Regions from separate parts of the Caulobacter sp. FW305-C-30-S16 genome, predicted to be linked through region 1. Evidence: predicted binding sites of a transcription regulator. Region 1 holds the regulator's gene; the other holds the start of a gene.
The links. The regulator LexA, encoded in region 1, represses DNA repair genes until DNA is damaged. The targets are predictions, from matches to a motif close to ATGTTCNCNANNTGTTCT.
Positions count from the first base shown of each region.

Region 2: a site for LexA is predicted at 2,222-2,239, ahead of AC3WJT_RS16985 (ImuA family protein). Genes of this name have one in related genera too.

Region 1 is NZ_JBYSYH010000003.1:329,872-334,066, forward strand. Features, by position in the region: gene trpD (anthranilate phosphoribosyltransferase) at 1-136, shown strand, start outside; gene trpC (indole-3-glycerol phosphate synthase TrpC) at 133-924, shown strand; gene AC3WJT_RS13680 (hypothetical protein) at 921-1,169, opposite strand; gene lexA (transcriptional repressor LexA) at 1,351-2,052, shown strand; gene AC3WJT_RS13690 (ComEC/Rec2 family competence protein) at 2,246-4,195, opposite strand, start outside.
Region 2 is NZ_JBYSYH010000005.1:119,058-123,252, reverse strand. Features, by position in the region: gene AC3WJT_RS16990 (DinB/UmuC family translesion DNA polymerase) at 1-1,326, opposite strand, end outside; gene AC3WJT_RS16985 (ImuA family protein) at 1,433-2,209, opposite strand; gene AC3WJT_RS16980 (acetyl-CoA carboxylase family protein) at 2,317-4,195, shown strand, end outside.

The sequences.
Region 1 (4,195 bases):
GCTGAATACCGCCGCCGCCTTCCTCGTCGCCGACACGGTCGAAACCCTTCGCGAGGGCGTCGAGTTGGCTCGGAAGGTGATCGACGACGGCCGGGCGCTGAAGGCGCTGGAGACCCTGATCGCGGTGACCGCGTGACCGACATTCTGGCGAGGATCGCCGCCTACAAGCGCGATGAAGTGGCCGAACGGAAGCCCGCGCGGTCGCTCGCCGAGGTCGAGGCGGCTGCACGGGGCGCCGACGCTCCGCGCGGGTTCAAGGCCGCCCTCGAACGTCATCACGCGCCCGGCCGCCTGTCCCTGATCGCAGAGATCAAGAAGGCGAGCCCGTCCAAGGGCCTGATCCGGGCGGACTTCGATCCCCCCGCGCTGGCCCGCGCCTATGAAGCCGGGGGCGCGGCCTGCCTGTCGGTCCTGACCGACGGGCCGAGCTTCCAGGGCGCGGACGGCTATCTGGTCGTGGCCCGCGCCGCCACCGCCCTGCCCTGTATTCGCAAGGACTTCCTCGTCGACCCCTGGCAGGTCGCCGAGTCCCGCGCGCTCGGCGCCGACGCCATCCTCGTCATCCTGGCGATGATCGACGACGCGCTCGCCGCCGACCTGATGGCCGAGGCCGCCCGCTACGGCATGGACGCGCTGGTCGAGGTGCATGACGAGGCCGAGATGGACCGCGCCGGAGCACTCGGCGCGACGCTGGTAGGCGTGAACAACCGCGATCTGAAGACCTTCACGGTCGATCTGGCCATCACCGAACGCCTCGCCGACCGGGCGCCGGCCGGCGCGCTGCTGGTCACTGAAAGCGGCATCTTCACCGCCGCAGACGCCGCGCGACTGGAAGGCTCCGGAGCGAAGGCGATGCTGGTCGGCGAGAGCCTGATGCGCCAGGCGGATGTGGAAGCAGCGACAAGGGCGTTGCTGGGCGCTTAGCCCCTCACCGCCGCGGGCCGTAGCGATTCCACGTCCCCGCCAGGCCGCACCTTCCGGCCCATGGTCCAGTTGGACTGCATCCGCACCTTTGGATTGGGCGTGCTCCAGATCTCGCCGCTGTCGTCGAGGGCGACGACCCAGATCAGGTGATGCTCGGGCCCGTAGTCGATCACGGCGATCGCCTGCCCGGGGCCCTTGCCCTCGACAGTCATCGGAATCGGGGTCTGCAGTTCGGTGAACGACATGGTCTCTCGCGGGCTTGCTACGTCGTCGAAACGACCAGCAAGCGCCCGTGTTCCCTCGCTTTTTCGTGAGCTCCCTGAGCCTCCCAGGGCCGTTAACTTGACAGAAACCAAGAACGCCTAGAGAACATCGACAGTTGTTAGCGGTTTGTTCCGCGACAGATTCGGTGACGAGGCCCGGCAGATGCTCACTCGCAAACAGCACGAACTGCTCATGTTCATTCACGAGCGGATCAAGGAGAGCGGCGTTTCGCCTTCGTTTGACGAGATGAAGGAGGCGCTCGATCTGGCCTCCAAGTCAGGCATCCACCGCCTGATCACGGCGCTGGAGGAACGCGGCTTCCTGCGCCGCCTGCCGCACCGGGCGCGCGCGCTTGAAGTCACCAAGCTGCCGCAGCAGGCGACAACCTCCGCCCCGTCCGGCGGTCGGCAGGCCTTCAAGCCGCAAGTCGTGACCGGCGACAAGCCGAGCGCTTCGTCGGCGCCGATCATCGCCAACGATGTCCGCGAGATTCCCCTGCTCGGCCGCATCGCCGCCGGCTCGCCGATCGAGGCGCTGCAGGTCGAGCGCGAGAAGATGCTGGTCTCCGAGAGCATGCTCGGCGCCGGCGAACACTATGTGCTCGAGGTGCAGGGCGACTCGATGATCGAGGCCGGGATCCTCGACGGCGACTTCGTGCTGATCCGCAAGACCGACACGGCCCACAGCGGCGAGATCGTCGTGGCGCTGGTGATGGGCGAGGAAGCCACGCTCAAGCGCCTGCGCCGCAAGGGCGCCAGCATCGCGCTGGAAGCGGCCAACCCGAAGTACCAGACCCGCGTCTACGGCCCCGACCAGGTCGAGGTCCAGGGCAAGCTCGTCGGGCTGATCCGCAAGTATCACTAGACCCGTAGGCGATGCTCCCCACCCTTGTGGGAAGCTGTCACGCGTAGCGTGACTGAGGGGGAGTCGGTGCACGGAATCCCCTCCACCAGGCTCCGCGTGGTCCCCCTCCCCAGCGAAGCTCGGGAGGATTGTTGTGAAGGCGACCCAGTCACTGCCGCAATGCCGATTTCCGCGTCACGGCTAGTCGTGGGTTCTACCCCGTCCACGGCCGCCTTCCCCTCAAGTCGTTCGCCCACCTGACCCGCCATCCGCCCGGCGTCCGCCACAGCTCCGCCGAGCCGCCCTGGGCGAAGTCGCGCGCGGATAGCAGGAACGCATCCTCACAGCCGCGGCCGTGCGGATCCGAGCGCAGGATCACCAGTCGGCCGGGCGCGCAAAGCTGATCATAAACAGTCCGCCTCGGCGGCCTCTTGCCCGACCAGAAGGCCAGGTCGGCGCCCGTGCCCGGACGACAGGCGAAACGATCGCAGGCGAACAGGCCGTCCCGCGCCCTCTCCGGATCCGCGCTGATCGCAAGGCCACGCCTGCGCGCCCAGAGGTCGGCGGCGAAGCGGCGGGCCTCCGGCCGCAGCAGGATGGCGTCCCGTCCCTGCCGAACCGCCACGGCAGCCCCGTCAGAGGCGATCCAGACGTCCGGCGGCTCGGGCCGGGGCCAGATCAGCACCGCCATCGCCAGCGGCGCGCCGAGCCAGCGCAGACGGCCCTTCCACAGACACAGCAGCATGATGCCAAGGAACGCGGTCGGCAAAGCTGCGCCGGGCGCGCTGGCGATGACCATCTGGGCTCCGGGCTGCACAGCGGTCGCGTGGGCGACGCCGACCATCGCATCGATCCCCTGCCCCGCCACCCACAGGAACGGACCGCCGAGGCCGAGCGACTCCAGCGCGCCGCCGAGCGCGAGGAACGGCATGATGACGAAGCTCGACAGTGGCGAGACCAGCAGATTGGCGAACAGGCCATAGCTGGCCATACGGTTGAAGTGGTGCATCGCGAACGGCCCCGTCGCCAGACCCGCCACGAAGCTGGCCGCCAGCGCCGCAAGCACCCAGACCACGACCGCCTGCGGCCCGCGGATCCACCAGGGCGTCGAGATCTCCCGCACCGGTCTGGGCCAGGCCTCGGCCAGGGCCACCAGCGCCGTGGTCGCGGCGAACGACATCTGGAAGCCGGGCGCGGCGGCAGCTTCGGGCTGCAGCGCCAGGATGATCAACGCGGCCACCGCCAGCGTGCGCAGGCTGATCGCCTGGCGGTCGAACAGGATGGCGGCGAAGGCGACCGAGGCGGTGATCGCCGCGCGCTCGGCCGGCGGCGGAGCGCCCGACACCACCAGATAGGTCGCGACCGCCAGAAGGCCGGCCGAAGCCGCGACCTTCTTGCCCGACACTCTCAACGCCAGCCACGGCCAGAGCGCGACCAGCAACCGCACCGCCGCGAAGACGAAGCCTCCGACGATGGCCATATGCAGGCCCGAGATCGACAGGATATGCGCCAGGCCCGAGGCGCGCATGTCCTCTGTCTGCTGTGGCGTGATCCAGGCCTCGTGTCCGGTGACCATCGCCGCGCCGATGCCGCCGCTGGCCTCGCCCATCCGCGCGACGATCCGCTCCGCCAGCCGCCAGCGCGCCGCGTTGATGGCCATGGTCATCCTCAGACGCCAGGGCGGGCGCGACAGGGCGGCCGCCTCCGGCGCACCGAGCGAGAAGCCGACACCCCCGACGCGGTCGAACCAGGCATCGCGGGCGAAGTCGTAGGCGCCCGGACTGGCCGGGTCGGGCGGCGGCCCGATCATCGCCCGCAGGCGGATCGCCGAGCCCGGCGGCGACGGCGCTATTCCCTCGCGCAACGTGACCCGCACCCGCACCGGCGTCTCTTCCGGCGCGAGGCCCGAGACCCACTCCGGCGCGACCAGCACGCGCATGCCGCCGGCGCCCCGGCTGGGCACATCGACGACCCAGCCCTCAATCCAGCGTGGCGTGTCGGCCGGCGGCGCGATCGGCCCCGCGACCAGGTCCGACCGGAGCTTGGCCCCCAGCAGCCCGGTCGCGGCGAAGGCCGCCAGGACGGCGGCGACCACGATCAGGCCGTCTCCGCGCCAGCGTCGGGCCGCCCAGGCGGCGGCGACCGCCGCGACCGCCAGGAGCAT
Region 2 (4,195 bases), on a different contig from region 1:
GACCTCGTCGATCGGCTTGCGCCACCATTCCTCCGCGATGCGTTCGGGGCCTTCCGACAGTCGCACCCGATGGCGTCGGCCGCGCCAGGTGAAGGCGACCGGCGGCTCGTCGGGAAGTTCGGCCACGGCGGTGATCGCCTCGGGATGCGCCAGCAGCCGCAGGGGTCTTGGCCGGTCCGGACTCCAGCGCGTGGCGGCCGCCGGCGTCATCGGCGCGACGGCGCGGACGGCGCGCTCGGGCACATGGCTCTCGAACACCTCGGCGCGCCAGACCTGGGCCTCGCCCAGCCGGTTGCTCAGCCGGTCGACCAGCGCCGTCAGCCCCTCCTCGGCCATCGCCGCGCGGCTGTTGTCGAGCTGGCCCTGGGCGGCGGAGACCAGCTCGACCCCGTCGGCCGTCAGAGTCACGATCTCGATGCCAAAGCCCGGATCGATGGTCTCCAGCTTCGGCGCGAACAGCCGGGTCAGGGCGCGGGCGTCACGGCCCAGGGTCGAGAGGCCGACGCTGACGGGGAAGGCCTTTCCGTCGAGCCGGTGGAAGGTCAGCGTGAACCGCCGCGCGCCGCGCGCCTCCGTCCGCAGCCGCTCGCAAAGCCGTTCGGCGATGTCGCCGGCGACCCGGACCAGGTCATCCAGCTGGCTGATCGGCTCGGCGAAGGCCAGCCGGTCGAACCAGGGCGTGGGCGGGCGACGATAGACCAGCGCCTCCTCGGCGTGACCGAGGGCCTGGTCCAGCCGACGCACCACCAGCGGCCCGAACCGCCGCGTCAGCTGCGCGCGCGGCAGGCCTAGCAGACGGTTGATGCGGGTCAGGCCGAGGCGCGGAAGCTGGGCGGTGGCGGCCGCGTCCAGCCGCAGGGCGGCCACCGGCAGGGGGGCCAGGAGAGCGGACTGGCCGGCCGACGGGATCACCACAGGGCCCTCGCCATACCGCGCCAGGGCCCAGGCCGCGCCGGCGGTGTCGGCGACCGCGCCCTGGGCCCGGATGCCGTTGGCGGCCAGCCGGGCCAGCAGGTCCTCCAGCATGGCCGCCTCGCCGTCCCACAGATGGGAGACGCCGGTGATGTCGAGGAACAGGCCGTCCGTCCCGTCAAGCGCCACGGCGGGCGAGAACCGCACGCACCAGTCGCCCAGCGCCTTCAGGGCCGCCGCGTCGCCCTCGGGGTCGGCGTCGTGGGTCTGCAGTTCGGGAACCAGCGCGGCGGCGTCCGTGGCCTTCTGGCCGGGATAGAGGCCGAGCGCCCGGGCTGCGGCGTCCAGGGCGTGGAGGCGGCGGGTTCCGTGCTCGGTGATGAGGAGGGCCAGGGGATTTTTATCACCACTCATCCCGGCGAAGGCCGGGACCCAGGCTTTTTCTGACCTGCCCGAGCCAGCCTGACCTGTCCCGAAAACACCCGGGTCCCGGCCTTCGCCGGGATGAGCGGATTTGGGATCAGGCCCGGAGGCGGACGCGGTCTTCCGCCGCCACACCGTCACCGGCCAGTCCGGAAGCCACAGCGAGAGGATGCGAGCCATGGTCAGCCTCCTGCCGCCATTCAAAGGTCCATTCGCCGGGACGACCGCCCCGGCAGCGTTCGAGAGCCGCGGTCCAGCGGGGCGGCCCCAGTCCCGGTTCGCCCGGCGGCGGATCGCTGCTCGCGGCGCTGACCCGCCAGCGGGTGGAAGCCGCCGAGCCGGTCGTAGCCTTGCGGGATGCGCCGCCAAACGGCCGTCTGCGGATCACGAACCCGGTCGCCCCGTGCTTCTCGCAGGCCAGTTGCAACCGGCGGCCGGCGGTCAGATCGACGTCCTCAATCTCGGCGGCCACGGCCGCGACGCCGGCCGAGCCGAGCGCGTCCTCCAGGGCCATCAGGGCTGCGGTCTCGTCGCGGACCCGCACCTGGATCAGCCGTCGGGCCGGAAAGCCCAGCGTCTCCAGACCCGGCGCATAGAGATCGTCCCGCCGCAGGATCCAGACCACCGCCCCCTGCGCCGTCAGGGGCAACGCCAGCAGGGCGGCGAAGCCGGCGGTGGCTGCGCCGGTCTCCGTTTCCATCCCGCTTCCGGTCAGTTCATGCCAGCGGCCCAGCGGCAAACCCCCGCCCGGCAGGCAGTCGTCGACGCGGGCGTCGCCGAACGGCAGAACCGCGGATGGAGTCCGAGTCCCCGCTTCCAGAGCGGCGATCTGGCCCTTCACGGCCGCGAGGCGGGCGAGCCGCGACGCCGGCATGACTGTTCTCCAATGTTCTACTTTTGTTCTCGCGCTGCGGGGTTGGAGAGTCAAGCCGGGACGCTATGGTGCGTTCAAACGGCCGTATGAGCCGACGGAGGTTTCCCTTGAGCTTCAAGCGCGTGCTGATCGCCAACCGCGGCGAGATCGCCATCCGGATCGCCCGGGCCGCGGCGGAGCTGGGGATCGTCAGCGTCGCCATCCATGCGCAGGACGACGCCGCCTCGCTGCACGTCCGGTCGGCGGACGAAGCCGTCGCCCTGAACGGCTCCGGCGTGAAGGCCTACCTCGACATCGACGGGGTTATCGCCGCGGCGAAGGCGGCGAAGTGTGATGCGATCCATCCGGGCTACGGCTTCCTGTCGGAGAACGCCGATTTCGCCCGGGCCTGCGCCGCCGCGAAGATCGCCTTCATCGGCCCCGCCCCCGAGGCGCTGGAGCTGTTCGGCGACAAGGCCAAGGCCCGCGCGCTGGCGGCCAAGGCCAAGGTTCCGGTGCTGGCCGGCACGGGCCCCATCGACCTGACCGGCGCCAAGGCCTTCTTCAGGAAGAACGGCCCGATGATGCTCAAGGCCGTGGCCGGCGGCGGCGGGCGCGGCATGCGCATCGTGCGGACCGAGGCGGAGATCGAGTTCGCCCTGGCCGCCTGTGCGCGAGAAGCACAGGCGGCGTTCGGCGACAGCGCGGTCTACGCCGAATGGCTGGTCGACCAGGCCCGTCACATCGAGGTGCAGATCGTCGCCGACGGCCGCGCCGTACTGGCGGTCGGTGACCGCGACTGTTCGGTCCAGCGGCGTAACCAGAAACTCGTCGAGAGCGCTCCGGCGATCCTGCCCGAGCCCCTGCGCAAGGCGCTGCACGAGGCGGCGGAGAAGCTCTGCGCCGCCGTGAAATACCGCACCCTCGCCACCGTCGAGTTCCTCGTCGACAGCAAGGGCGGCTTCGCCTTCATCGAGACCAACGCCCGGCTGCAGGTCGAGCATACGGTCACCGAGGAGGTCACGGGGCTGGACCTGGTGCGGACCCAGTTCGAGCTGGCGGCGGGCAGGACCCTCGTCCAGCTGGGCCTGACCGAGGCGCCGAAGCCGCGCGGCTTCGCCGTGCAGGCGCGGGTCAACCTGGAGACCCTGACCGCCGATGGCTCGACCCTGCCCGGCGGCGGACGGCTGGCCGTCTATGAGCCGCCGAGCGGTCCGGGCGTACGCGTCGACGGCTACGGCTATGCCGGCTACGTCACCAGCCCGGCCTACGACAGCCTGCTGGCCAAGGTTATCGGTCGGGGCGAGAGCATGATCGCCGCCTGCGCCCGGACGGCCCGCGCGCTGGGCGAGTTCCGCCTGGACGGCGTGGAGACCAACGCCCCGCTGCTGCGCGCCGTGCTGGCCGAACCATCGGTTACCGGCGGGACCGCGACGACGCGCTTCCTGGAAACCAGCCTGCCCGAACTGCTCGCGAAACTGCCGGCGCCGGAGGCCCGGATCGTCGAGGCCTCGCCCGGAAGTCCGGAGGCGGCGTTCGAGAGCCTCGACGGCGCCATCGACATCACGGCGCCGCTGCAGGCGACCGTCGGCGTCATCGAGGTCGCCGAGGGCGACCTGGTGGCGCCCGGCCAGACCGTCGCCATCCTCGAAGCGATGAAGATGGAGCACGTCGTCACCGCCCCGGAGGGCGGCCGGGTGGTGCGCATCGCCGCGAGCAAGGGCGAGACCCTGATGAAGGGCCAGCCGATCCTGTTCCTCGAACCCGCCGACGTCGCCGCCGACGCGGCGGCCGAGGCGGCGCTGGTCGACCCCGACCACATTCGGCCCGACCTGCAGGAGGTCATCGACCGGCACGCCTTCACCCTGGACGCCAACCGACCCGAAGCCGTGGCCAAACGCCGGAAGACCGGCCACCGCACGGCGCGCGAGAATATCGACGACCTGCTCGATCCAGGCAGCTTCATCGAATACGGCGCCCTGACGATCGCGGCCCAGCGCCGCCGCC